Regions from separate parts of the Paenibacillus allorhizoplanae genome, predicted to be linked through region 4. Evidence: riboswitches for the same ligand, from Rfam matches in the RefSeq annotation. Region 4 holds a riboswitch; each other region holds the start of a gene.
The links. Region 4 has a riboswitch for cyclic di-AMP ahead of L6I86_RS17485 (C40 family peptidase). Riboswitches for the same ligand answer to the same signal wherever they lie in the genome.
Positions count from the first base shown of each region.

Region 1: another riboswitch for cyclic di-AMP. It lies ahead of L6I86_RS35680 (stalk domain-containing protein); the one in region 4 lies ahead of L6I86_RS17485 (C40 family peptidase).
Region 2: another riboswitch for cyclic di-AMP. It lies ahead of L6I86_RS03595 (CAP domain-containing protein); the one in region 4 lies ahead of L6I86_RS17485 (C40 family peptidase).
Region 3: another riboswitch for cyclic di-AMP. It lies ahead of L6I86_RS31810 (3D domain-containing protein); the one in region 4 lies ahead of L6I86_RS17485 (C40 family peptidase).

Region 1 is NZ_CAKMMW010000009.1:227,127-234,389, reverse strand. It holds gene L6I86_RS17230 (molybdopterin molybdotransferase MoeA) at 1-1,022, shown strand, start outside; gene L6I86_RS17225 (ethanolamine ammonia-lyase reactivating factor EutA) at 1,190-2,656, shown strand; gene L6I86_RS17220 (ethanolamine ammonia-lyase subunit EutB) at 2,653-4,035, shown strand; gene eutC (ethanolamine ammonia-lyase subunit EutC) at 4,028-4,720, shown strand; gene L6I86_RS17210 (sporulation protein YjcZ) at 4,795-4,896, opposite strand; gene L6I86_RS35680 (stalk domain-containing protein) at 5,053-5,850, opposite strand; cyclic di-AMP (ydaO/yuaA leader) riboswitch at 5,855-6,006, opposite strand; gene L6I86_RS17195 (PspA/IM30 family protein) at 6,162-6,821, shown strand; gene liaF (cell wall-active antibiotics response protein LiaF) at 6,953-7,263, shown strand, end outside.
Region 2 is NZ_CAKMMW010000002.1:228,891-236,153, reverse strand. It holds gene L6I86_RS03625 (glycerophosphodiester phosphodiesterase family protein) at 1-608, shown strand, start outside; gene L6I86_RS03620 (DUF84 family protein) at 682-1,212, opposite strand; gene L6I86_RS03615 (hypothetical protein) at 1,882-2,391, shown strand; gene L6I86_RS03610 (hypothetical protein) at 2,388-3,185, shown strand; gene L6I86_RS03605 (hypothetical protein) at 3,172-3,627, shown strand; gene L6I86_RS03600 (hypothetical protein) at 3,731-5,110, opposite strand; cyclic di-AMP (ydaO/yuaA leader) riboswitch at 5,351-5,485, shown strand; gene L6I86_RS03595 (CAP domain-containing protein) at 5,491-6,159, shown strand; gene L6I86_RS03590 (SRPBCC family protein) at 6,327-6,782, shown strand; gene L6I86_RS03585 (group-specific protein) at 6,813-7,226, shown strand.
Region 3 is NZ_CAKMMW010000032.1:9,611-16,873, reverse strand. It holds gene yabG (sporulation peptidase YabG) at 1-106, opposite strand, end outside; gene rsmA (16S rRNA (adenine(1518)-N(6)/adenine(1519)-N(6))-dimethyltransferase RsmA) at 162-1,070, opposite strand; gene rnmV (ribonuclease M5) at 1,115-1,651, opposite strand; gene L6I86_RS31810 (3D domain-containing protein) at 1,769-2,908, opposite strand; cyclic di-AMP (ydaO/yuaA leader) riboswitch at 3,189-3,382, opposite strand; gene L6I86_RS31805 (ABC transporter ATP-binding protein) at 3,666-4,409, shown strand; gene L6I86_RS31800 (ABC transporter permease) at 4,406-5,656, shown strand; gene L6I86_RS31795 (TatD family hydrolase) at 5,639-6,406, opposite strand; gene L6I86_RS31790 (HD domain-containing protein) at 6,477-7,263, opposite strand, start outside.
Region 4 is NZ_CAKMMW010000010.1:3,760-11,022, forward strand. It holds gene L6I86_RS17450 (AIM24 family protein) at 1-226, shown strand, start outside; tRNA gene L6I86_RS17455 (tRNA-Gly) at 329-403, shown strand; tRNA gene L6I86_RS17460 (tRNA-Arg) at 410-486, shown strand; tRNA gene L6I86_RS17465 (tRNA-Pro) at 507-583, shown strand; tRNA gene L6I86_RS17470 (tRNA-Gly) at 602-672, shown strand; gene L6I86_RS17475 (acetylxylan esterase) at 911-1,855, shown strand; gene L6I86_RS17480 (GNAT family N-acetyltransferase) at 1,920-2,432, shown strand; cyclic di-AMP (ydaO/yuaA leader) riboswitch at 2,530-2,692, shown strand; gene L6I86_RS17485 (C40 family peptidase) at 2,696-3,592, shown strand; gene L6I86_RS17490 (hypothetical protein) at 3,777-4,436, shown strand; gene yyaC (spore protease YyaC) at 4,636-5,190, shown strand; gene L6I86_RS17500 (ABC transporter ATP-binding protein) at 5,395-6,624, shown strand; partial or broken gene L6I86_RS17505 (ABC transporter ATP-binding protein) at 6,602-7,263, shown strand, end outside.

The DNA.
Region 1 (7,263 bases), on a different contig from region 4:
TGTTAGATGTGATTGAGCGAATTCCAAGCGGTACTATACCTAAGTGTACGGTTCGAGCAGGGAAGGCTGCTCGTATCATGACGGGGGCCCCTATTCCAGATGGTGCGGACACGGTTGTGATGCTGGAAATGACGGATTCCTTGCAGGATGAGTTGCTGTCATTATTGGGTGCCAAGGTGAAGATTAAGAAAAATGTGCAAGCAGCAAGTAATATTACGCCGATCGCTGGTGAAGTTACTCTTGGGGAGTTAGTGATCCCGGAGGGGACTCGGATTGGTCCAGGAGAAGCCGCGATATTAGCGACCTTCGGTTTCTCGATGGTTGAGGTGTACCGAAGGCCAAGAGTGGCTATTTTCTCAACTGGCTCAGAGCTCTTACAAGTCGAACAGGAGCTGCAACCAGGAAAAATACGAAACAGTAACAGTTACATGTTAGCGGCTCAAGTAGAAGCAAACGGTGGAGCAGCCCTCATTATGCCGGCACTCTCGGATGATCCTGGGCAGGTAGAAGCAGCACTTGAAGCCATACTGCCTGATGTCGATCTTATTCTGACTTCAGGCGGCGTCTCTGTTGGTGATTACGATGTGCTCGTCGATGTATTCGGTCGGTTCGATGGGAAGCTATTGTTTAATAAGGTAGCGATGCGGCCAGGTACTCCAACGAGTGCTGCGTTATGGAAAGGCAAGCTGCTCATGGCGCTGTCAGGTAATCCTGGTGCTTCGTTCGTAGGCTTTGAGCTATTCGCTAAGCCGATTATTAGGTCAATGTTAGGGAGTCAGCGTCCCGAGTCGGAAGGGTTAACAGCCTTCTTGGATGTTCCCTACGATAAACCCTCCGCTTATCCGCGTTATATACGAGGGACAACACGAGTGGAAGCAGGGTGTTTATGGGTAAGACCCGCTGGCATTGATAAATCGAGCATCATGGTATCGATCAAAGATGCGGATTGCTTGATTTGGCTGCCAGCCGGGGGACAGGGCTATCAGCGTGGTGATAGCGTGAAGGTGTATACAACGCGATAATGTAATTGAACTTATCCCTTTTGTATGTGAAACATGAGGAACATCAATAACTTATATCTTCACAAGTTTGACGCTAACAAGTAACCGTCTGTCAGGAGGGAAGCTATGGCGTCTTTTTTTTGTATGAATTTAAAGTTGGCTGCGGTGGAAGAGAGGGGGGATTGAGCATGAAGGAAACGCATCTCATGAGTGTTGGACTCGACATCGGAACCTGTACAACGAAGCTTGTTGTAAGTCGGCTTACGTTGGCGGAACGCGGTTCATTATACACTATTTCACGAGATGAAATCACGGAGAGAAAGCTTTTGTATGCGAGTCCGATTTGTCGTACACCGCTGCTTGATCCTATCACGTTAGATGCAGCTCAGCTCACGGAATTTCTTGAAGCCGAGCTTGCTACTGCAGGTGTAGCTCTTGCAGATATTGGCAGCGGAGCCGTCATCATGACGGGCGAAACCGCGACGAAAACGAACGCAGAAGCTCTTTTACATAGACTAGCAGAACAAGCAGGTGCTTTCGTTGTGGCAACAGCGGGGAGTGACTTGGAAGCGATTATGGCCGGTAAAGGTTCAGGGGCCGCTGTGCGTTCACTTACGCGGCATCATACAGTAGCAAACATGGATATTGGGGGCGGTACAGCCAATGTGGCTTGGTTTCGGAACGGAATACCGATTGCGACGGTAACTTTTCATATGGGGGGAAGTGTCATTCGATTGCAAGCTGATGGAACGGTGACTTATGTTTCCTCAGCCATTAAGCGTTGGCTGGATGAGCAGGGCATGTTAATGGTGCCAGGTCAGATCGTTAACATCCATGAGCTTAGAGAGCTGACACGTCGCATGGCACGAGCTGTAGGGCAGTTTGTAGCTGGCAGTCCTGATAAGGCAGGGAACGAACTTCTGCTTCTAGGCCAGCGTCCCAACCAGCTCCCGCATGCAGATGAATGGATGCTTTCTGGTGGTATTGCAGAGCTGCTGTCACGTCCAGCAATTCTGGAGCTAGCGGAGGTCACAACCTATGACGATATCGGTCCCTTACTCGCACAAGTCATTCGGGAGACGTGGACGGAGCTTGGCTTACCGTTGGTGAAGGCAGGACACATGCAGCGGGCCACGGTCATAGGAGCGGGTTTACAGAGTGTGGAGCTCAGCGGATCGACCATTCATGTCGACGCAGATACGCTACCCATACGTAATGTACCGATTGTTACGCTCCACTTACAACAGGAACCAGTTAGGCTAGCTACTGCTTTAAAGGATCTGTTACAACAAGCAAGTCAACTCTACGGAACATCGAATCAGACGCCATTTGGGATTGCACTTATTACCGAACAGGAGCAGTCCTATACCTATAAACACTTGCAAGTGCTTGCGAGCCAATTAATTCCTCAGTTGACTTCCTATTTTACACATCAACATACGATAGTCATGCTTTGCGATCAAGATATGGCGAAAGCACTAGGCCAGTTACTCTCACTCGGATGCCAAGGGAGCCCTCGCATTGTCTGCATCGATGGCATTTCGTTGGATTTCGGAGATTATATTGATCTTGGCGAACTAATTGGGAATCGAACGATTCCAGTAATCGTAAAAACACTGCTTTTTCCAAATGAGACTTCTGAGGTGCGTCTATGAAATTGAAAACGTCCATGAAAGGCCATGTCTACAAATTTGGGAGCTTGAAAGAAGTGTTCGGTAAGGCAAATGAGGAGCGCTCTGGTGATGACTTGGCAGGTGTTAGTGCCTCTCATCTCAAGGAAAGGATTGCTGCAAAGACCGTCCTAGCAGATCTTCTACTCTCTGATATTCGAAATCATCCGCTACTGCCTGCTGAAGAAGATGAGGTATCACGGTTGATTGAGGAAAGTATAGATGAAACTGTCTATGCTTCTATTAGCCAATGGTCAGTTGCAGAGCTGCGCGAATATATCTTGCGGACGGAAACAACGGGAGATGAACTGCTTCGAATTTCGAAGGGACTAACGAGCGAGATAATTGCAGCTGTTGCCAAAATCATGACGAATCTGGATCTCATTCAAGCTGCGTCGCGTATTGAAGTGCGGTCAAGGTGTAACACGGAGATCGGACATAGAGGTACATTGAGCAGTCGAGCACAGCCCAATCATCCGACCGATTCCTTGGAAGGCATGAAAGCTTCGCTATACGAGGCACTGAGCTATGGGATTGGGGATGCGGTTATTGGGATAAATCCCGTAACGGACCATCCGCAGACGACCAAAGCGCTGCTAGAAGCTGCGAAGGAAGTCATGGAGACGTGGCGCATCCCAACGCAGAACTGTGTCTTAGCTCATGTGACGACACAGATGGAAGCGATCAAGCAGGGGGCAAGGGCTGATCTTATTTTCCAGAGCTTAGCGGGTACGGAGAAAGGCAATCGCGCTTTTGGCATTCACAAGTCGCTTCTGGATGAAGCGGATGCTTTGATTCATAGCATGGGCAGTGCAGCGGGGCCGAATAGGTGGTATTTTGAAACAGGGCAGGGTTCGGAGCTATCTTCGGAAGCGCATCATGGTATAGATCAAGTGACGTTGGAAGCGAGATGCTACGGTTTAGCTAGAATTTACAAGCCATTTTTGGTTAACACGGTGGTAGGCTTTATCGGTCCGGAGTACTTGTACAATAGTAAGCAAGTTATACGTGCAGGCATTGAGGATCATTTTATGGGCAAAATGCATGGTCTCCCGATGGGGGTTGATGTGTGCTATACCAATCATATGAATGCCGATCAAAATGATATGGATTCCTTAGCGGTCATGCTGGCTTCTGCTCGAGTGAACTTCCTTATTGGCGTACCTATGGCGGATGACTGCATGCTCAATTATCAATCGCTCAGCTACCACGATATTGCAACTTTACGTGAGTTGTTTGGACGCACGCCAGCACCTGAATTTCGAGATTGGCTGCAGGACATGGGCCTATGGTTGAACGGTACGCTAAGTCCTTTAGCTGGTGATCCTAGGCTATTCGTGCAAGGAGGTGGGAAGCGTGGATGAATTGGCTCGGATGAAAGCACTAACTCCGGCACGCATTGGCGTTTCTAGATCAGGCACACGTCCCTTAACAAGCGAGTTACTTACTTTTCGATGGGATCATGCTAGCAGCGTGGATGCCGTGCAAAGTGAGGTGAGTTCATCTCTCTTAGCAGAAATGGGGTGGCTCATCGCCGATTCTCGTGCAGAAACCAAGGATATGTATTTGAAACGTCCACAGCTCGGGAGAGTATTGAAACCGGATAGCATGCAGGAGCTGCTTGCGAAATGTCAACAAGCACCGCAGGTGCAAATCGTGGTATCCGATGGATTAAGCGCAAATAGTATCGAAGCGAATATGCGTGACTTGTATCCTGCCCTGCTGGATTCCTTACGACTGCGAGGCTTATCGGCGGGAACGACGATTTATGTCAATAGAGGAAGGGTTGGCTGTATGGATGCCATCGGGGATCTACTGAATCCGGAATGTCTTGTGCTGCTTATCGGTGAGCGACCTGGTCTTGTGACAGCTGAGTCGTTAAGTGCGTACATGTGTTACAAGCCAAGAACGGGGAGAACGGATTCGGATCGGATGGTTATTTCGAACATTCATCGCGGTGGAACGCCTGCCATGGAAGCGGGTGCGTATATTGGGGGAATGTTGGAAGAAATCCTGAAGCAGCAAACGAGTGGCATCGATTTCAAATGAAAAAGCCCGCTCGCGAATGCTTCAAGAAGAGAAGCTTTCGCGAGCGGGGCTATTTTCTCAGGTGGGAAATAGTCCTAGTAGAAAGTAGCAAGAATGATAACCAACAATACATAAAGAACAAGAACTAGCCCTACGGAATTTCCGTATCCTGGCGTTCCACCAACTACAGCTGACATAGTATCCCCTCCGGTTTTGTAATAATGTGGGTTAAACACTATACAGCATATGTAGGTGGGAACCCTGTTGATTGGACATATGCCCTTATTGGGTGGAACATTCACCTACAAAAAAAGCTGCACATGAGTATGTTCTCATGGCAGCTTTCTTCTAATTTAATTAGGTATTTGATACACTTTAATCTTCTGGAAGCCAAAGCTTTGTAATGATTTCCTTGAGCCTGGAATAAAGATGTCCATTCGATTTCCTTTAATGGATCCGCCCGTATCAGTTGCGTAGACGTACATGCCGCCTTTGGGAAGTCCGCTAAACGAATAGCCTTCAATATAAAGCTTCGTACCAAGTGGAATGACGGAAGGATCAACAGCTACTGTGCCGATCGCTAGTGGATTGCCCATGTAATCAATGGCTCCATACCCGCCATTTTCAGAAGGATCTGCCGAATAAGCTGTAGATTCAAATACTTGATAATCAGGTGCATGGTGCGCGCCATCTTTACTTAAGATAGCTAGATTACTGCTTGCATCCCACTGTACAGGTATGCCTGCGGCTGTGGAAAGGAAGCGAAGAGGCACATACACACGTCCATTTTGATACTGAGAAGCTCCGTCTAAGATAACCGTTGCATCATCAACGCTTGCTTCTTTTTGCCCTGAAACCAAGGTAATCGTATGATTGTCGTTATTTAGTGTAACCTTAATCTGATTACCATCTTTCTGCCAGTTTACCGTATATCCGAGCTTCTCCGTTACGAATCGAAGCGGGACTTGGGTCGTGTGGTTGCCATCCAGAAATGGCTGTGCATCAGGAAAATGGATCAGGTCATCATTGACTTGCACTTTCACGGCCATTTCAGCAGCTTGAGCGGGCGCTGTAAATGGGGAAAGAAAGCCTCCTGCCAAAACTGTTAATGAAACAGCAAGGCTAGTTAACCCTTTGGTAAGCTTATTCAATTGGTAATCCTCCTTCTTGAGCCTTCGAGGTTAGTTGACGGGTTCGGGAAGAAGGTTCTCCCTAGTCTGCTCCAAGCTGAAGCAAATATTCACCCCAAGTATTTCGTCCCCCGTACTAGTGCCTAATTTATGCGCTAGACTCGGCTTCAAATATTTTAGCATTACTGGCATGCTTGGACAACGACCAATATATGGGTGTGACCGTTCATACTAGACTTAGGTCTAGGTTCGAAAACAGTCGATAGTCGGTTTTAGAACCTCAGAAATTGAGCTACCATAAGAGTATGATGATGGATGAGGGGCGAGTGAACATGAACAATAATAAGAATCGGGAAATTGATCCTACTAATATATTTGATCGTATTGGCAAAATGGCTGAAACCGTCTGGCAGGAGACCATCGGCAAAACGAATCCAGGCGCTTATGAAGGCAGCCAGATAGCTCAGCTTGAGGAGCGCTACGAGGACGCGTTGCAGGCAACGATTGCCTTACGGAGTAACATCGCGCGAGCGGAAGAGATGGCGAAGCTGCGCGGCGAGCAGGCTGAGCTTGCGATGCGTGCTGGCGAAGAGGATCTCGCGCGGCTTGCCCTGCAAGAGAAGCTGCGCGAGGAAGCCGCGAGCGAGCACTACCGCGCGCAGTACGCGAGCAGCCAGGACTTGTGCCTGGCGCTCGCAGAGGAACTGCGCGGGCTGCGTACGGGGCACGCAGCGGAGGATGTGCAGCCGCGCGGCGGGCTGCACGGTAAAGAGGCTCGCGACACGTGGCGCGAGCTGGAGGTCACCGGCCGCGAACTCGGCCGGGAGGCGTTGCAGGGGCTCCGCGTGGCGGGCCGCCTGTCAAAGGAGACGCTGAAGGAAGCCGGCGGCAACCTTCAGCATGAACTGCGCGCGCTGCGCAGCAAGCTGCAGCACGAGTGGCAGCAGGAGCAGCGTTCTCGCGGTGAGAGAGATCCGCGCGACAGCAAATAGTCCTGGACGGTGACCTCCACGAAAGCAAACCCTTGATCTATAAGGATTTGCATCTTGGAGGTCGTCCATTCTTATGGTATGCTAGGAATCGTATGAACGAAAGAGAAATGGCAGCCAGAGGAGGTGCATCGATGGGAGAGGAAACGAAAAATAACCGCAGCCGGAATACAGCGCTTGTGCTGATTGGAGCCGGTGTTTTTTTGCTTCTGGAACATACCATAGGCTTTTTTCCCGTTATGGCCGTAATCCTTATTTTGCTGGGCATTCATCGTGTTCGTTCACGCAAAGAGCGCAAGGGTTATGTGCTGATGGGGATAGGTGCCGTCATTTTATTCGGTGATCATCTCACCATTGTCATTTCGGTAGTGTTGATTTCATTAGGTTTGTTTTTCATTCGATCCAAGCAGGTTCATAAAGACGATACGTATACCCAAAAGCAAAA
Region 2 (7,263 bases), on a different contig from region 4:
ACACCATGGCTGAACTGAAAAAGGTGGATATAGGTTACGGGTACACGGCCGATAATGGGAAATCGTACCCTTTTCGAGGAAAAGGCATTGGATTGATGCCCTCCTTCAATGAAGTGCTCACGCAGTTTGCTGACAAGATGCTCCTCATTCATATCAAAACCGACGATCGCAAGGAAGGCAACTTATTAGCAGAAATGTTGGCTAAGCTTTCACCCGAAAGGAGGAGCCAGTTGACCATATATGGTGGCGATTTACCTATTTCTATTGTGAAGGAAAAGCTGCCAGATATGCGAGTCATTTCTGTGGATACGATGAAAAACTGTCTGCTCCCGTACCTCGCTTATGGATGGACAGGTCGTATACCTGCCTCCTGTGAGCATATTCAGATTCATATTCCGGAAAAATTGGCTCCGCTGCTGTGGGGATGGCCGAACAAGTTTTTAAACCGAATGGATAAAGTGGATACCCGAGTGATCGTGGTGGGTGGGAACGGCTCGGAGTTTTCAACTGGGTTTGACACACCAGCGGATTTGGAGCGGCTTCCAGCTTCCTACTCCGGCGGAATATGGACGAACCGTATTGACCGCATTGCACCGATTTATAAGTGAGACAAAGAGGGCACCTGCTAGTAGAATCATCTACTTGCGGGCAGCCCTTTTTCATTTTACGATGGCCTATTTTTCACTTATAAAACGTGGATTGAAAAGGTGTTAGCGCTGCAATGACCGCATCACGAAAAACATCACTTCGTGTAATTCGACCATTTGTAAATAAACCATAAGCACCTTCTTTGTGATTACTCCCGATCGTGCTGCTCAGTTCATCTATGATGTGACGCAACTCAGTTCCACCTTGTAATAGTTTCTCGCCAATTTCATGGGGGATGGGGAAATAAAGCCCTTTGCCGACATAGAGTCGCTTCCCGTCCCAAGCTGCACACACGGAGAAGAGATACCACTGCATCGTATGGATGCTGTCATACGTAAGGCCACCTTCGAGTCCAAGTCCAAAGTCGGCTTCAGGCTCTGCCGCAAGCACATTTTTGGCCCTTGTGATCGCACCAAGAATGGTTTCATCTTCGGTCATTGGCTGGTCAGAAACACCAGAAGGGACAGAGTAACAAATCGGTTCTATCCCCGTAGCCACCACCACAGCAGCTCGTTTTGCTTGATTGTTCGTACCTAAAGCGATTCTTACCTTATTGTCAAACATATGAGATCACTCCTAACTCCTAAACGGATCAATGAAATCCATAAGTTCTAGTATATCATGTTTTTATTTCTAATAAGATTAGTGGCGAGATGTGCTTTTTCTGCTCAGTACTAAATGTGTGCGAAGTTGGGCATATTTGTAAAAAAACACAAGTTGATGAAGGGGACAATGGTGCTGCAAGCATGGGGAATATTCTACTCATTACTTTTTATATCCTGACCATCATCACTTTTTTCGTTATAAAGCGAAAGTTGCAACTGTTTGAAACAATCTTTTGCTGGTTAATTGTACTTTTACTACATGGTGTCTACTTTATGATTATCACCTTGAATTATCAGTTATTGATTCCTTCGCCTCGGTTGCCGGATATCATCTTAAGAATCGTATATCAACAAGTGATTACGCCGATTATTGTGATATGGGCTATGGAGCAGTTCTTAAAAATACGTGGATTATTGTACAAGACTTTCTCCATCTGTATGTTCTCAATCTTTCATATGGTATTAAAATTTTGTATGCAAAACTTAGGAATTGTTCAGTACTCTGAAGAGTGGAGAGTATCTTGGTCATGTTTGGAAAGCATCTTGCTCCTTATTTGTACAGGAGTTGCACTACTATTGTATCGTTTGGTTATGCGAAAGGAAGGAATGCCATTTGAGTCATCTTGAGGTGTTATTGCAACGTAATACGCTATTTACACTCGTATGCCTCGTGTTAAGTTATGGTTTCATGTGGGTTTTGCCAAGCAACATGCCTAAATCTGTAAGTATCATCATGATGCTTTTCAGTCTGAATACGGCCAAAAGTTTGGATACGATCATTGCCGTACCACCCTTTGACCTCTATAACACGAATATATATCCGTATTTCGATCTTGCAGATATCCTAACTTGGTGTTTATATCCTGTCTTTGGTTATTTTTTTGCTTACTATTACATCAGGTTCCGTATTCGTGGGTTGATGATTCCTGTCTATATTCTATGTAGTTCATTAATAGGAACAGCCTATGAATCTTTAAATGTTTATTTTGATGTTTTTCAGTATCGACACTGGAAATTAAGTTATTCTTTTTGCGTCTATCTCATCGTGCAGACACTGTGTGTTCTTGTATTTACAAAGCTGAAAAAGCATTGGATTGATCAAAAATATCCATCGACAAGGAGAATCGATCGAACTTGAGTTCTTCACAAGACCATCCGCCACGGAGACAGCAAGCTTTATTAAGTATGGACGGTTTAAGCAGCCTGCGCTGGCAGGATCCAAAGTTAATAGCGTGGTGGTCGGTATCCTTTCCAGGATTCGGTCATTTCCTGCTCCATCAATTTATACGCGGATTTCTTTTATCAGCATGGGAAGTGGCCATTAATTCACTTGCTAGAATCAATGAGGCGATCTATTACTCCTTCAGTGGGCAATTCGAATTGGCGGCACAAGTTATTGAGCCAAGATGGGCATTCGCCTATGCCATCGTTTACTTGTTCGCGATATGGGATAGTTATATCAAAGCGATCGAAGCGAATAAGCAATTCCATCTGGCAAAGTTGGAGGGAGCAAGAATTACTTCCAATTTAATTAAACCTTGGACGATTACGAATATAAGCTTCAAGAGACCTGGAGCAGCTATGGTCTGTTCTTTCGTTTTCCCTGGACTTGGTCAGCTATATAATAACCGACTTGCTTTAGGATTCTATGGCGTATTCTGGTGGTTTATTTATATGACTATGTCACGATCACATGAAGCCACCCTTTATCTCATACTGGGTAAGTTGTCCAAATCGACCGAACTGCTAGATCCACATTGGCTATTATTTATGCCGTCAGTCATCGGAGGCGCTATGTATGACGCATTTATGACAGCGCAAGATCATAATCGACTTTTTCGTCTGGAGCAGAAGCAATACCTAGCAGAAAAGTATCCACATTTTCCATTACGTCTGTTTGAGAAGGAGAATGACCCGCATGCTGATCATTAGTACTTTTGAGCACTCGATTGAAGTGGAGGAAGCACTAGCTGTACTTGAACAGATGGGTCTACCTCGTAATGAAATCATGACCGTCATGATGGATAACTATATGGACATACCCGATCATAATTACAATTCAAATCCGAATAAGAAAACGCTGGCCTTTGAGGTTGGTATGGCAACATCTACGGCATTCACTGTCATAGGGATAAGTTTTGGCTTCATTCTGTACTGGGGACCTATTATTTGGGGAGTTATTTGCGCCATTTGCGGATTTAATATTGGGTATTGGCTAACCCGCATTATGCAAACTAAGATATTTAAACATGTTATAAGGAAAAAAGAGCGATTACCTGAGCTGGCAGTCATTATTCAATGCCATGAGGAACGATTAAAAGAGGTACAGCATGTGTTGTGGGAATATCAAGCGTTATCCGTAGGCAAATTATAAAATAGAACATATACAAGCTTGAGTATTCAAGCTTATTTTTGCTGTAGAAAGAGGCTACTGGATTTATATCCAATAGCCTCTTTTTTTACTATTACGCGTATTTTTATTTCATTTTAGCTAAGTCATAATCAAACCACGTTCGCATTTCACCAGTAGTCAGATTCTCAATCGTGTTGTTGCGATGTTTAATGAAAATGTTTCTGTTCTTATCCAAATAATAATCGCCAAAAACATAGTCGGATAAACGTTTTGTTTCTAATTTCGTATTCAGTGTGTACAGTCCAGCCGTGTCTTGCTCAGCATAATCCTTATTCGAAATGCCATTCAGTACGATATAGAGGCTTCCATCTGTAGATGCAGGATTGGACAATGAAAGATTAGTTATGCCTAATGCATTGACATCTAATTCATGAAGCCGTTCATTGACCATGTGAAGAGTTCCTTCTTGGTCTAGCAAGCCAACGCGGGCGCTACCCGAAATAAAGCCATTTCGACTAGGTAATTTAGCAGAAGCAATCCACACAGTACCGTCGGGGTTCGGGATGACGCGGTCTAGCTTTTGATTGAAGTCTTCGAGTCGTGTCACGTTCCCATTTTGAATAAGAAATGTATACGTCGTGCCATAATTTGGACCAATCGCGGCAATCGGTAAGGTCAAATTAATGGATAAGATAACCTGTTGATCGCCAGCAGGAAAAGCCGTGTACGTATGTTCAGGTGCTCCCCAGGCTGCCGATTCCCAAACATCGGAGTCTGTTAGTGTGTGTACCTTTACATTACCGTAGTACAAATCGCGATCTTTACGCACTAACTCTACCGGTTTACCAGCAAATGGATGTGGAGATGTAGAAAGGCTTTTGATGAATTGATCTTGTTCTTCATTGTTTTTCCATTCGATTTGATAGTTGCTTTTATCCATCTTCAGCATGGACTTTGTACGGTCCGCTGAAAGCAGGGAGTAGAAATATAGTGAACGATGATCGTCACCTATAATGGAATAGATGGCATTTTGCCCGCCAACTAGCGATAGCCCTTCATCATCACTCCATTGGATGTCAATCTGAAGAAGATCATGGACAAATCGCCAAGTTAAAGGCATATAAGTCACATCCTGATACGTTAGAAAGGGGTAAGGCTCTGTTTTATTATTGATTTCTATTTGATTCATCGTGATGGGTACATCGGAAACTTGGACAAAGTAACTGTTTGCATGACTTTTGGTTGTTAGATCCTGTTCAAGTGGGGTTTGATGAATTGGCGGCGGAGTGTTCCGATTTGACCAAATCTGCAATCCATCGGATTCACTCCAGTTGTATTCAATGCCGAGTGTTTGGAAATTGTTCCACGTCATGGGTAGGTAAGTGATGTCTTTATACACCAGAAACGGGTATTGGCTATGGGTAATATCCATGTCTTGACCATTGATTTGAATTGGAAAATAGGGCAGAGATGCCTTCACAGATACGCTTGCTGAAGCTTGCATTGGAAGTATTGGTAACAACCCACACATCAATCCGAGTATGACAAACGAGCATTTTATGGCAAATTTCTTCAAAACATCACCCTTTTCTAAGTTAGTATTGCTACTGATTAGACGCAGAATGATGGGAAAAGTTGTATGAATGGAGGAGGTATTATCCAGATCGTGTTGTTGATGGAAAATTTTGAGTCATGATCTCATTGATTTCCCATGTTACAATCGTTGAGATCCAAGCTGGATCCAAAACTTAGAAGGCCGAAGCTTTTTTGAAGCACGGGGGAACCAATCTTTGGGGTGAAGTCGCGTTATGCGCGGCCGGGTGATTACTCTTTGATCCGAATCCGACAGCTAACCTCGCAGGCCGCAAAAAGGAGAGGTTTATAGTGATACGTTACAAGAAGCTTATTGTTACAGGTGCATTAGGTTTGACTGTCCTGATGGGGGCGAACGCAGCATTTGCTGCTACGGGAACGCACACGGTAGCAGGCAACGATACCATGTGGCTAATCTCTAAGAAATATGGCGTCAGCCTTACTTCGCTGATTAAAGCGAATCCACAGGTAGCCAATCCGAACGTGATTTGGTCGGGGATGAAACTCAACATTCCTGGAAGCACGGGTACAACTGTTGTGACGAAACCACAGGTTACGCCAGCACCTACAGTTACACCGACACCAACGCAATCCACTTTTGCTAGTCAAGTGGTTACCTTAGTAAACCAGGAGAGAACGAAGGCTGGATTGAAGCCTTTGACCAGCAATAGCGCCCTTACCGCGATGGCGCTGGATAAAGCGAAAGACATGTACAGTAACGGATATTTCGATCATACATCGCCAACTTACGGATCACCTTTTGATATGATGAGCTCCTACGGCATTCATTATTCCTACGCGGGTGAAAATATTGCTAAGGGTCAGCAATCCCCTGCAGCCGTCATGACAGCATGGATGAACAGTATCGGTCACCGTCAAAACATTCTAAGTCCGAACTTCACACAAATAGGTGTTGCTTATTATAACGGTGAGTGGGTTCAGGAATTTATAAGTAATTAAAAGGTAAATGTGAATCGTGGCAGTCTCCCTTGGGAGGCTGTTTTTTTGCATGATGTCGAAGGAGATAGGTCGTGTGTGTCGAATTGGAACTCAATTAAAAGATTGGAGTGTTAAAGAAAATTCAGAACACGGTAAATTTGCAATTAAGTTCCCAAGAGGTGCTCATCATGATTAAAATACTAACAGAAATTGAAATTGAAGCATCCATTGATGTTTGCTTTGACATGGCAACGAATATTGATATCCATACGCAGACTGTGTGGCCACATACCAAGGAACGAGCGATAGCTGGAACAACAACTGGCATGGTTCGTGGAGGGGATACGGTTACGTTTGAGGCGAGACATTTCTTAATTAGGCAAAAACACACGTCACTCATTTCGAATTATGTTCGACCTTACCATTTTGTTGATGAAATGTTACAGGGTACTTTCAAAAGTATGAGGCATGAACATGAGTTTATTGATTTAGGGGACAGAACGTTGATGAAAGATACGTTAAGTTTTGAGGCTCCACTGGGTTGGATCGGCAGGTTGGTCGAGAGAGTTGTGTTGAAGAGATATATGACACGATTTTTGAACTATCGGAATGCGCAGTTGAAGATTTTAGCTGAGCGAAAGTAAAGAAAGGAGAAAAGAAGAGAGGGGATACAAATGAGATTCTATATTGCATCCAGTTTCAAAAACATCGACAATGTTCGAAATGTCGCGCAGCAATTGAAGTCGAGGGGATTTATTCAAACTTACGATTGGACGACACACACAGGTATTAATGCACTGCAAGAGCTCGCGGCGATCGGTGCGAAAGAGAAAAAAGCTGTGTTGAGTGCAGACCTCTTCATCATCATGTTACCAGCCGGGAAGGGAAGCCATGTCGAGTTGGGCCTTGCTCTCGGAGCGGGGAAGACTATTTTCATGTATTCTGCAACCAATGAGATATATGATATGGAAAAAACGTGTACGTTTTATCAACTGCCAGAGGTACATAAAATCATTGGAACGATAGATGATTTGGTTTCAACAATCAAGCAAAATAGCCGGTTAACTAATACGGGGGAGCCATATTGAAATAGTAAGGGAACCTAGGTATACATAATTTCGAAGT
Region 3 (7,263 bases), on a different contig from region 4:
GAAAATCGACACCCCTCAGAATGGCCTTGAGATGCTCAATTCGTTCAATTTTAAACACGACGTCGCCGCCATAGGAAATACGGGTAACAAAATCTCCTTGCCTCATCGCACAAATCCCCTCCTAAGGGTATCCTATGGCGAGACTAGGCATTTGGTGCGGGTTATTTGCAGCCGTGCGCACGAAGCGCCGTTGACAAACGCGCGAACTCTTCCATGCTGAGTGTTTCACCCCGGCGTGAAGGCTCGATCTGAATGCCGTGCAGCAACGCTTCCAGCTCAGGCTTATTCTCTTTGGTAAAGAACCTCGCCGCGAGGTTGTTATACAGGGTTTTGCGACGCTGAACGAAGGACGCTTGGACAACAGCGAAGAAGAAGTCCACGTCCGCCACTTCAACAGGCGGCACTTGACGCACACGCAGCCGGATAACAGCGGAATCGACGTTCGGCTGCGGCACGAAGACGGTGCGAGGCACGATCGTGACGAGCTCCGGCTTGCAGTAGAACTGCACGGCAATACTAAGGCTGCCGTAATCCTTGGTGCCCGGACGAGCCGCCATGCGGTCGGCCACTTCTTTTTGGATCATCACGACGATATTCTCCAGGGGAAGCTTCTCTTCAAGAAGCTTCATGATGATCGGCGTCGTAATGTAGTAAGGCAGGTTGGCGACAACGCTGACGCCTTCCATGCCTTCGAAATGCTGCCGGAACAACTCCGGCAGGTTGGTCTTCAAGATATCCCCATGAACGACAGTGGCATGGGGGTAAGGAGCCAGCGTCTCGTCCAGGATGGGCAGCAGACGCTGATCGATCTCGACGGCCAGCACGCGGCCAGCCAGCTTGGCTAGCTGCTGTGTGAGCGCGCCGATGCCGGGGCCGATCTCGAGTGCAGCCTTTGTAGGCCCAAGCTCAGCAGCCATAACGATTTTGCTCAATATATTTTGATCAATCAAGAAGTTCTGGCCCAAGCTTTTTTTCAGCACGAGACCATTCTTCTTAATAATTTGTTTTGTTTTACTTGGTGTTGCTACATCTTCTGCTGTTACAACAACCTCTTGTCCGGTTATATTCATAGTATAGACCTCGTATCTATAGGGTTCTAGTGACTCTAGGGATTCTACTGATTCAAATATTCAAGCGCAGCCTCAAATTCCTCTCGTGAAATCTGAAACATTGCGCAGCGCTTATAAAATTGCTTGCCATTGCAATAACCAATGCCCAGCGCATTGCCCACGGCCAAACGGCGAGCTGCGGCATCCGGATGCACGATGAGACCGGCCGCGATCAGATCCTCCATCGTCAGCTGCGAGACCGCTGCATTATACTCTGTCCGCAGGCTCTGAAGCGCCTGACGGATCGTCTCCGGCGTCGCGTTCTCGACACCGATGTCACCTTTATACGCCGCTTGCTCCTGCGTAATGAAAGCATGCTTGCAGCCAGGAACTTTGGCTGCTACAATTTTGCGAATCCGTTCCCCTGCGTGATCCGGATCCGTGAATATAATGACGCCTCTGCGCTGCTGAGCCAGTGCAATTCGCTTGAGTACGGCTTGTCCGATGGCGGAGCCGCCTGTTTCAATTGTATCCGCCTGCACAGCCCGCTTGATCGCAGCTGTATCGTCCTTACCTTCCACAACGATCATTTCTTTTATCATCACCGTTTTCCTTCCCCAGTACGCAGAAAAAGAAGAGGGGTCTCCTCTTCTTTCGCGCAGGCAGATGCCAAGCTACGTGTATATTGTAGTGTTCCCGTCGAAACTACCGTTTACACGTTAGTTTTGGGACGGTTTTGTAGGGCCAACCACATACACAGTGTACCCTTGCTTCGTGCCGAATTTATTTGCATATCCGTGATCTTCATAATATACATCGATCATTTGGCCTTTCACGCCGCTGCCAATATCCTCAGCACGACGGAAACCAATCCCTTCAATGTACACCCACCAACCAAGCGGAATAACTTTCGGATCGACGGCAATTGTACGCCCTTCAGTCACGGTAGTACCTGTGTAGGTTTTACCATACCCAGACGAGCCCTCGGTTTTGCCTGTCGACGCAGCGTCCGCTGAATAAGCAGTAAGCTTCACGTTTTTGAGAATTTGCTTGTAACCGAAGGTCACACCATTCTTGGAAACCTCATCCACACTCGGTGAAGAGGCGGAGAGAACAACCACAGGATTTTTCGTGCCTACGGACACTACTTTCTTAACACTTTCTGTTTGTACTTCTTCACCCACAACTGCTTCCGCGACTAAAACACCGTCTTCGAAAGTCTTTTCTTTCTTCTTGACCAATACGCCTTCTTTACCTTCTTGGACCACTTGCTCTTTCCCTTTGAGTAAAGATGCGTCATTCTTTTTCTCTGTCTCGAATGCGATCGGTTCAGAGACTTCCTCCGTCTCTTTTTTCACACGGACGATCTTGATTTCATCGCCAGTGGTAAGAGCGGACGTCGGTTCGGGAGAAATACGATCGTTCTCCCCAAGTGCAATATGTAAACGTTGCAATGCACTTTCTACCGTTCTTGCAGTTGTGTAAACAGTGGTGGTCTTTCCATCAGCAGTCAATTGAATCGGTGAGGCATGCTCGATAACAATTTTGTCTCCACCCTTGAGCTTGGTCGTGAGTGAAGCTGAAATTTCATCGTGCTCACCAATCGTTATGGCTTGTTCATCCAGTAGGCGTTGCAGGACCCATTGCTTCGTGTGCACAATAGTTTCTTGTCCATTAACAACCACGGATACGCTCTTGGTAGCCGTTCCGTACAACAACACCAAAAACATGAAAGTCATTGCGATTGAGATTATAGCTAGGCTTAAAATCAAACGCAAGTTTTCATGCTTCCATCGCAATGCGAAGGACATGCTGGATGATCGTTTTACATGGGTCTCGCTAATTGAGATACTGCCCACTTCTTCGGTCCTCCTTCAAAGCCTCGCCGCCAGGTTACAGCATGATTAATTTGACGCGACTAAGGTTTTTAGTTTAACTTAACGCTCGCCATCATCAGCAAGTTATTCCGCTGAATCTGGTCGTCCCCCCCTTTTACCTATTCATCATCCTATGAATTCCGGGTTGTTTTATGTCTTATGATCTGTGTATAACCCTAAATGAGGACAAAAAGCCAGCAAGAAGAGGACTCTTCTCGCTGGCTTAGTTTGCATAATGAAATACAAATAGCACGCACGACAATCGTTACCTCTCTTACGCTTACGAGGTTAGCTGACGGATTCGGACGTGAGAGTCGCCCTACGTAGACGCAAACTGCTTGTTTGACGTCTATGATTCACCCCTATTACTGTCTGCTTACTTAACCGCATTGGAATGCTCATTAAGCTTGCAGTGGTTCCCCCGTTCCCACATTTGGAACTCAGCGAATGGAAAATTGGCAAATTGGATATTAAGTTATTATGAAAAGTATATTACGCTGTTAATCTCAACCTGTAAAGGGATTAACACCCGTTAAAAAGGGCTAAATCGCTTAAATTTCGTTTATTTTTCATATATAACCCACTTATATCTACACGTATCTAACTTTAACGTACGTATACGCGATTTTTTAGTGTATAATGGTCAAAACTAGGCTATAAATGCAAATTTGTTTATAATGATTCTGGAAGTATTTGATTGAAAAATACCAAAAATTTGCTATTTAGGGAGGCAATTGAGATGGGTCCCATCTTGCAAGTAAACGCTTTATTCGGTGGTTATTTACCCAACAAACCTGTTCTTCATGACCTTACCTTCTCGATCCGTCAAGGTGAAATGATGGGGCTAATCGGACTCAATGGTGCAGGGAAAAGTACCACCATCAAAAATATTCTCGGGCTGCTTCAACCGCAAAAAGGGTCCATTCGCATTAACGATTTAACATTAGCCGAAAATCCATTGCCTTACCGAACGACATACGCATATGTACCTGAAAGTCCGGAGTTATACGAAGAGCTTACGATTCGTGAACACCTCGAGCTAACAGCGATGGCTTACGGTATTTCTAAAGCGGATTATGAAACCCGTTCTCGATCTTTATTAGAGCAGTTTCAAATGAAAGACAAGCTCAATAGCTTCGCAAGTCATTTATCTAAAGGGATGAAGCAGAAGGTCATGATCATGAATGCCTTCCTAATCGAACCCTCTTTATATATCATCGATGAACCCTTTCTCGGACTCGATCCTTTAGCGATTCGTTCCTTGCTTGATCTCATGGTTCAAATGAAGAAGAAAGGTGCATCCTTTCTCATTTCCTCACACATTTTGTCTACAATTGAAAAATATTGCGATGCTTATGTCGTTCTCCACAAAGGTCACATGGTGGCTCAGGGAGATTTAGTCGAATTACGCGCCCAGACAGCGCTGCCTCAGGCGTCATTAGACGACATCTTCTACAAGCTCGTTCAAGGAGACATGGCATGAGTTACATAACGGATAGTACACCTGCATTTAACACACATGCATTATGGAAGCAGCGTTTTCAACATTATTGGAAGGAATCCATGGGATATTGGCAGTATGCCGCACGCAGTAACTTTATCGGCTTTTTGTTGTTTCTTGTCATCGTTTCTTCCTATTATTATGCAAAAACATTACAGCGTCTTCCGACAGATTATCCGTACCTATGGATCGTGCTGCTCGTGCTCGTTCCACTCGTCGTTTCAAGCTCCATTCGAACACTGACTCGCAGTGCCGATCGGATGTTTCTATTACGGATTGAACACGAAATGGGCGTCTATTTTCGAAGCAGCTTCTTGTATAGCTTATCACTTCAGGGTGCTTGGTTATTTCTCGGTTGGGTCGCAGTAACCCCCCTATATAAGCACTGTCTAGGTACCGAAGCGCAGCCATTTCTTCTCATTTTCGCTCTATTACTTCTATTAAAAGTAGCGAACCTATTAGCGAGTTGGCAGGAAGGAAGATTTGCCGCTGAACGAACTCGATTCGTATCTGTTTGTTACCGCTGGATAGCATCCCTCGCCTTAATTACGGTCCAATTTCACTATAGCAGTTTATGGGCAAGCATTGCCGCAATACTTCTTGTATTCGTCTGGCTGATTGCATTCCGATACGCGGGTAAATATGTGATCGGATGGGACTATCTGATTGCCAAAGAGAAACAACAGCAAGCGAGACTCTACGCCTTCTTTAACTGGTTCGTGGATGTACCTCAATTACCAACGCGAATAGCCCGCCGAGGTTGGATCAGCGGGATTACCCGAACGATTCCATTTCGACAGGATTCGGCGTTTCTCTACTTATATATGAAGACATTGCTGCGCACCGAGATGTTCGCCATTGTACTCCGTCTGATTGTGATCGGCATCTTAGCCCTAGTCGTTGCAGACTCTACGACTGCACGAAGCGTCATCCTACTCATCGCACTTGTGATCTCGATGGTTCAGCTTACTTCATTGGAACGTGCACATCGATATACATTTTGGCTCCATATGTACCCATTGGAGCCTCAAGCAAGAGCAGGTTCCCTAGCCTTTATCATCTGGCTAACCCTTTTGCTAGAGCTTGTTATCCTAACGATTCCATTTATGATGGGAACCCCCATCCTGTATATCGTAGTCCCTTTACTCAGTCTTGCCTTTATTTCTTTCGCATGCGGCGTTGTTTTACGCCGGAAGTTCAAGAAAAACGCCTTACTTGAGGCCGAGTAACCGAATCGCATTGTTGGTTGTAATTTCAGCTATCTCTTCCAACGTCATCCCTCGAATTTCCGCGGCAGTCTCGGCCACCAAGCGAACATAACCGGTTTCGTTGCGCTTACCGCGGAAAGGATGTGGCGTTAAGTATGGCGCATCCGTTTCGATCAATAATCGATCAAGCGGAACCTGCGCCAGCACCTCTTTCGGCTGCACTGCATTTTTGAACGTAACAGGGCCTCCAAAGGAAATATGGAAATTCATATCCAGACACTGCTTCGCCGTCTCCCAACTGCCTGAGAAACAATGCATGATACCTCCGACCTCCGCCGCCTTCTCTTCTTTGAGAATCGTTAGAATGTCTTGATGTGCATCCCGATTATGAATCACTATTGGCATCCCCAACTTCCGCGCAAGCCGAATTTGCTCCCGGAAGACTCGTTGCTGAACATCCCTGGGCGACTTGTCCCAGTAATAATCCAGACCAATCTCCCCGATCGCGACCACCTTCTCATGCTGACATAAGGACTCAATCCATTCCAAATCGCCAGGCATCATATCTATCGCATCTACAGGATGCCAGCCAATCGTCGAATAAATAAAATCATATTTCTCAGCTAGCTCGATTGAGCTAGGAATCGTTTCTCGATTAAAGCCGACATTCACAATTCTTGTAACCCCGGCCTCTAACGCCCGCTGAATGACTGCATCTTGATCATCTTTGAATTGCTCAGCATTTAAATGTGTATGTGAATCCGTTAGCATGACTGTTCTCCCTTATGTAACTGAATATGAATGATGTTCCATCATTTTGCTTATAGCTACTTATACCTGCTTATTCTTGCTCCCCCAACATCTCCCAAACATCCGGATACTCTTCAGCATTCAACCGCTCAAGAAACTCCTCAGGATAGTATACATGATGCTTACCCATCTGGAAGCCACTAATCGATTGTACAATTTCGGACCGATGCGTAATTTCAGTTAACGTCTCCTTGTGATCCAGCAAGAAAATCGGCAAATTATCATCGTTTTCACCAGCTCTGTACACGTCATAGGATTGATTCGAAGGGAAGTCGATTTCCATATAGTACGTCGGATCGAAACCAACTTCTCTCATCACTTTTTCCATACGCTGAATAAGCTCCCCCTGCTCACCATCGAAGGTACTGTACTTGTACAATTTACGATCCAAGAAGCGCTTGCACATATCCCTCAGCATATCATCCTTTTCTTGAATCCAGAAGGTCAGCATCGTTTGCATGACAGACTCATCCAGCAGCAAATAGTCTTCTAAGGAGATTTGATTCTGAATGAGATGAAGAATCGGCTCGACCATAAATCCGAACGTATAGCCTTCCTCATACAAATGTTTAGCTCGTGCAAATACTTTATGCAAAAGAATTTCTGCACTTCTCGTAACGGGATGAAAATAAACCTGCCAGTACATTTGATAGCGAGACATTAGATAATCCTCAACAGCATGCATACCGCTCTCTTTGACAACAATATGCCCTTTGTAAGGCCTAATCACACGTAGAATGCGCTCCAGATCGAATGTGCCATAGTTCACACCGGTAAAGTAAGCATCGCGCAGCAAATAATCCATACGGTCCGCATCC
Region 4 (7,263 bases):
CTGTCTGGTGGCGTATCCGCGGCAGGCGAATCTACGGCTATGTGTGTATGGCAATACATTAGCAAGCCAGCACATGAATTATCATTGGGAGATTACGGGGCATGGTCATGTGCTTATGCAGCCTTGTAAACCAGATCCCAAGTTGGATGAGCATATGAAATCGGATAGCTTGCTGCGCCGCATAGCTCGGGAAGTTCTGCCATTTGGCGGCGTTTTCATAAAATAATAAAAAAATATAAAAAATAGTTGCATTTGTTTTGAATACCTGATATATTATTCCTTGTCGCCTCAGAGAAACACTTGCTGAGCGAAAGAGAAATTACACCGTGCGGAAGTGGCTCAGCGGTAGAGCATCGCCTTGCCAAGGCGAGGGTCGCGGGTTCGATCCCCGTCTTCCGCTCCAATATTTGCGCCCTTAGCTCAGCTGGATAGAGTATTTGACTACGAATCAAAAGGTCGGGAGTTCGAATCTCTCAGGGCGCGCCATTTACACTTTATATTCACTACGGGACGTAGCTCAGCTTGGTAGAGCACCTGCTTTGGGAGCAGGGGGTCGCATGTTCAAATCGTGTCGTCCCGACCATTTTAGAATTTTTTATATGCGGGCGTAGTTTAATGGTAGAACTTCAGCCTTCCAAGCTGATCGCGCGGGTTCGATTCCCGCCGCCCGCTTAAGAAAGAAAGAGACCACCTTCGGGTGGTCTTTTGTTTTTGCATGGAGAGATGCGAGAACGCAAAGGTTGGACAATCGTGAACTGTCGCTGGATAAGAACGAGTGAGAGTTTATCAGCAATTACGCAGTCGCTCATCCTCGAAGGAACTATGTTAGAAGTTTTTTTCATATTTTCCAATAGTCATACACGTGTATCTAGGTTAAAATGGGAAAAACATGCAAAGGGGACTTACCGAAATGAACGCTATTGAAAATCGTATTCATGGGTTACATCAGTATCATTCGGAGTTAACGGCGTCTGCTGATCTGGCTGCATTCTGGGAGCGCACATACGCGGAAGCTACGCAAGCAGCTTCTTATACAAGAGAGTCGGTGGCATCACCTTTTGTACAAGCGGAAGTGAATAAGATCGTCTTGCAGGGTGCTGCAGAAACACCAATTCATGCTTGGTTGTTACTGCCTAATGCGGAGAGCAAGTCTAAGGTACCTTGTATTGTTACATTCCCAGGCTATACGGGCTCCAAAGGAAGACCTGAAGATCATGCAGCTTGGTTGCTTATGGGTTATGCGGTACTTGCAGTTGATGTACGCGGGCAAGGTGGCGATAGCGGTAATCTGCTGCCACAGGAGACAGGCATGACCAGGGGATGGATTACACAGGGGATTCTAGACGCCGAGACGAGCTATTATCGAGCGGTTGCGATCGATTCTTTGCGTGCTGTGCAATGCGCGTTAGAGCAGCCAGAGATCGACAGTGAGCGTGTATTCGTATACGGTGGAAGCCAAGGCGGGGGGCTCGCCCTACTCGTAACTGCGCTAGAGAAGCGTATTCGGGCAACCATTGCCCATGTACCGAATCTATGCCATATGGATTTAGGTTTATTGCAATCGGTGAGCTCACTTAGTGAGGCAGCTGAATTCGTTACTCGGTTCCCAGAGTATCTGCCGGATGTACTGCGAACAGTTTCTTATTTCGATATCATGAATCTGGGTGATCGTATTCAGCAGCCTGTTCACGTTACGGTAGGGTTGAAGGATACGTGCTGCTTACCAGAAGCCATTTTTGCTGCGTATAACCGAATCGAATCTGCACACAAATCAATTGAAGTGTACCCCTTCATGGGACATGCGACACCTCCAGGCTCCCACGCTGCGGCACATGCCTTTTTCTCAAAATGGTAGGGACTGAAGTAAGAAGCTTCCTGGTTGGATAACCTATAGCTAACTTGAAGGAAGGTGCTGACAGATGGAAAAAGTGGATTCATTTGAAGAGGTATTCGAGCTGATGGAAGCGGCTTTTCCTGTAACCGAAATAAGGACATATGAAGGTCAGCGGGCGCTGTTATCTCATCCTAATTACAGCATCGATGTCGAGAGAGATGCACAAGGGCAACTGCTTGGCTTCTTGGCCAGTTGGAGCTTTAGCACGTTTCGATTCGTGGAACATATCGCAGTCAATGCCGCCACAAGAGGTGGTGGGATTGGCAAGCGAATGCTGACGACGTATATGAGCCGCACAAGCACGCCTATCGTACTTGAAGTCGAGCCTCCGACTGCCTCAGATGCTACGCGGAGAATTGAATTCTATAAGCGCTGCGGTTTCCATTTGAACCTATTCCCTTATGCGCAGCCTCCCCTCAGAGAAGGGCAACTCACATTGCCTCTCAACATTATGAGTTATCCTAGTCCAATGACGGAAAAAGAGTTTAATCCCAGTAAGCATATCCTGTTTACCGAAGTGTATAAGCAGCTGCTCTGAGAAGAGCGGCTGTTTTTGTGTGCTTTTACATAGAAAAGGAAACACTTACCATCTCGCAAAAGTTGTCAGGGCAAAACGAACTATGCTAGTCTAACATAGACAAAAAATGCCGAATCTCAGAGCATCGAAAGCTCTGGTACGGGGGACTTCTTTACTTGGGGTGAATGAATGCTCAGTTAGCCATAGGCTAATGGGGCTTACTAGGGAAAACCTCTTCCCGAACCCGTCAACTAACCTCGGAGGCTTCAAGGAGGCACAACGTTTTGAAACTTTTTACCAAAAGCTTTATTTGTTCATGCGCTCTTCTAGGCGCAGCCAATTCTCTGTTCGCCGCTCCATCCACGCATGCTGCTGTCCCAGACACTTCTTCAGTGAAGGTTCAAGTCAATGATGAATTGGTGCAGTTCCCGGAAGTACAGCCGTTTATTGATACGGAAGGTACACTTCAGGTGCCACTACGTGTGTTGTCGGAGAAATTAGGTTACCAAGTGGGATGGGCGAAGCAAGGCGATGAAGTCGTCGTCACGCTTAAGAACAAAGAACAGGCGATTCAACTCACAACGGACGATGAGCAAGCGGTCGTGAACAGTAAGTTAGTTGAATTAGAGAGCAGTCCAACTTTGGTTAAGGGGAGTACCTATGTCCCTCTACGCTTTGTTACAGAGACGTTTGGTTCTGCAATTGAGTGGAACGATGCGAATAAAATCGCCATCGTGGAAGTGGACGGCAAGACTCATAAGCCAGCCTGGATTGCACCGCCACCAGCAGTTTTAGCAGCCCCAGTGGCCAAGGTCGTTCAGTCATCCATTGCAGCTCAAATTATTCAAGCAGCAACGACATTTAAAGGGACACCTTACCGATGGGGAGGAACTACACCTAAGGGCTTCGATTGCTCAGGATTCGTTCGTTATGTATACGAGGCCAAAGGGATCGAGTTGCCACGCACCTCCGTGCAAATGTACGATAAAGCGGGGGCAAGAGTGACGGATTTGAAAGTGGGGGACCTCGTCTTCTTTGCTTCTGGTATCGTCAATCATGTAGGCATTTACATCGGAAATAATCAATTCATTTCCTCGACAACGTCCGTTGGTGTAACGGTTGATAGTCTCGCTAGCTCCTATTGGGGCTCGAGATATGTAGGTGCCAAACGGGTGTTATAAGATAGTTACGAAATCAGGTATAAGTACCGGTGTAAGAGCGTATGTTCGCTATGTCTTTCTGTATGGAAGGCAAAGCGGCAGATGCTCTTTTTTTTGCGCGAATTTGTGCGATTTTTATCGAATTTTTGAGAATTATAGCCTATAATGGAACAATGGTTGGAAGAAAGTAGGTGACGCGTACGACATGCAAGTCAGTGTCTGGAAAAGCTGGTTTCATAAAATTAAATTGTCGGGTCGAACAGATCGCATGTATAACGTGGAAACAGGTCCTGCCATACCGGAAGACATTCGGGTTGTGATTAAACAATTTTTTCATACGTATAACCATTTCAAAGGGGCTAGGGAATACCAAACAGATACGTTTATTAAAGAAGTATTTTACGCAACAAAACAAGATCCAAGGGATCAGCGCTCCATAGATGAGATGGAAACTTATATTCAGAGCAAGAATGTGAATCGGTTACGACTGAAATCTTATGTAGTTGATGAATATTTACGTGTTGGTGAGAAGGTGTGTATGATCGGTGTGACGCGGGAGTTTAGCAATGCGCATCGTAATCGTGTGCTTTATTTTATCATACAAGAAGAAGGCACTTGGCGGTTCCATCATATCGTGAGATCGCATCATGGCAAAATTCTTGAGAAATTTCAGGTGAAGGAACAGGTAGGATTTGTGGTTGGGGATGATAAAGTAGCACTGCTCTTTCTAACACATGCCGATTCGGCGGATGCTTCCACGTTTATGTTAGGGGATTATGTTCACTCTGAAGGCTATCTGGAAGTGGAGCAAGAGGTCAGCGGTCAGCTCTATTATCGCATCGTTCGAATGAATCGCGTACATTAAGATGGTTAAATAGTCAGATCTATAAGTGCGTGTTCAAAAAGTCCGGTTTTAAGCACTATAAGCGGCATGAATAGGCTTTGCTCGGTCGTCGAGTAACGCTTATTTGGTGTATGTGAATACGGAAGTATGCAAGTGGACACAGCCCACCTCCATATGAAAGAATGGAACTATCATGCATGAGGTGAAAGGTTAGGTGTACATGCCTGAAAGGGAGGCAAAGATGGAGAAAGAACCGATGGGGCTGGAGGAGCAGTTTTGGAAAAAAGTGGATGGCGAGCAGTTAGGTCAGCTTCTACAAATGATTACGGTGAGTAAGGGGCTGGAGCCTAGTGGGGTTGCTTTTGTATGTATAGGAACAGATCGCTCAACAGGCGATTCACTAGGTCCACTTGTGGGAAGTAGGCTTGCAGAGCTAGGCTATCCTTATGTCATCGGTACGCTGGCAGCACCGTGTGATGCTACTAATTTGGCTTTGCGCTTGCAGGAAATTCCACCGAGTGTTGTTGTTATTGCGATAGATGCGTGTTTAGGTAGGAAATTGAGTGTGGGATTGTACCAATTGTCGAACCAGCCACTGGCTCCAGGGAAATCAGTAGGAAAAGTCTTACCGCCTATTGGTGATTACACGATTGCTGCGATCGTGAACGTGGATGGACCTAGACAGTATAATGTCCTGCAAACGACTTCGTTATTTCGTGTTATGCAGATGGCAGAAGAAGTAATCCGTGCAATTGTTTATGCAATTCCTTTGTAGCTGAGGGGCAGCAAAGAGGAGAAAGATCGGAGTGATTGGTGAGTGATCGGACCAGGTGGGCCAGGAGGAATGGGGCGGCTTTCCGACCGGAATCGTCCAAAGGCCAAGTTGAAGGATGTATCGGTACGAAGGATTTTGTTATTGTTCAAAAGGTATTGGGGACAGCTCTTGGTCATTATCGGCTTGGCACTGCTTGCGGCAGTGATGGGGTTGATCCCCCCTCTAGTCATGAAGGAAATTATTGATACCGCAATTCCGCAGGGACGTGTTCAGCTATTGTCCGTGATGGCGCTGCTGTTAATCGTGCTGCCTGTGTTGAGCGGAATGGTAGGCGTATGGCAGAACCATCTCAATACCAAAGTAACCCAAGGGGTTATTCGGGATTTGGGGCAGTCGTTGTTTCACAATCTGCAGCGGCAATCCATGTCGTTCTTCACGGACGCGCGATCTGGTGAAATTGTTCAGCGGATCACAGGGGACGTGCAGTCGGTACAGAGTGTGGTTACGTCCATTGTCGTCTCTTCGATCACGCAAATCGTCATTGTTTTCACAACCATAGGTATCTTGTTTGCGTTAGATTGGAAGTTGGCGATCATATCGGTACTTATCCTGCCACTTTTCGTACTGCCTGTGAAAAAAGTATCCAAGCTGCGGAAAGACTTACGGATTGAAACGCAAAAGGTGCGTTCCGACATTACCTCGCAGCTGAATGAGAATTTTGGCATTTCGGGTGCGTTGTTGACGCGGATTTTTGGTAGAGAGAAGCAACAAGAGCAAGAATTCACAACGATGAATCAAAAGGTGATGGATCTCGAGCTGCGGCTCAATCTGGTCGGTCGTTGGTTCGGAATGGCAACGAGCACGTTAGGACCGTTAGGTACGGCCATTATTTATATCTATGGCGGCTACTCCGTCATTCAGGGGGATATGACTTTAGGCTCGATCGTCGCGTTCACGGCGTATTTGGGACGGTTGTATATGCCTGTAGGGACATTGCTGAATCTACACGTCGAGGTAGCGACAGCGCTGGGGGTATTCCAGCGGATTTTTGAGTATCAGGATATGGTGCCTGATGTCATGGATGCTGAGGGTGCGCGCCAGCTAGGGCCTGTGACGGGGCATGTGCGGTATAAGCAGGTGTCTTTTGCTTATAAGGTTGGGGAACAAAGTAGAGCGAAGGAGAAAGGGAAGCTTGCGAAAGCAGGAGAGAGAGGGAAAGCGGAGGAGCAGGGCGGAGAAGCTGAGAAGCTATTGGAGTCAGGCCAGAAGCGAAGAACGGTGGAACAAGGAGAGAGAGAGGCTGGTGGATCGAGGCGAAGGAGCAGAGAGAGGGAAGCTGACGGATCTAGGCAAAGGAACAGAGAGAGAGAGGCTTGCGGATCGAGGAGGGGAAAGGGAGAAGGTGCAGTATGCGCTGCGCGACATCACCTTTGAGGCGCAGCCAGGTGAGATGGTTGCGCTTGTTGGACCCAGCGGCGCCGGGAAGTCGACGCTGATCGGGATGATTGCGCGGCTGTACGACCCGACAGCTGGCGTTGTTGAGGTCGACGGGGTGAACGTCCGCGACGTGGAGTTAGCGTCGCTGCGCGCACAGATCGCGTACGTGACGCAGGAGTCTTTTCTGTTCCACGCGACGATTGGCGACAACCTGCGCTTCGCGCGGGAGGACGCTACGCGTGAGGAGATGGAGGCCGCTTGTCGGCAGGCCTACATCCACGATTTCATCGTGTCGCTCCCCGAAGGGTACGACACGATGGTCGGAGAGCGCGGCCACCGGCTCTCCGGTGGCGAGCGCCAGCGGATCGCGATTGCTCGCGCGATCCTGAAGCGCCCGCGCATCCTCATCCTCGATGAGGCGACGTCGCACTTGGACTCGGAATCCGAGTCCTATGTGCAGGCGGCGCTCGAGGAGCTGATGCAAGGGCGCACGACGCTCGTGATCGCGCACCGGCTCTCCACGGTGCTGGCCGCCGATCACATTCTGGTGATCGAAGCGGGCAGCGTCGTGGAGCGGGGGACGCACAGCGAGCTGCTCGCATTGGAAGGGCTGTACGCGCGGCTGTACAGCACGCA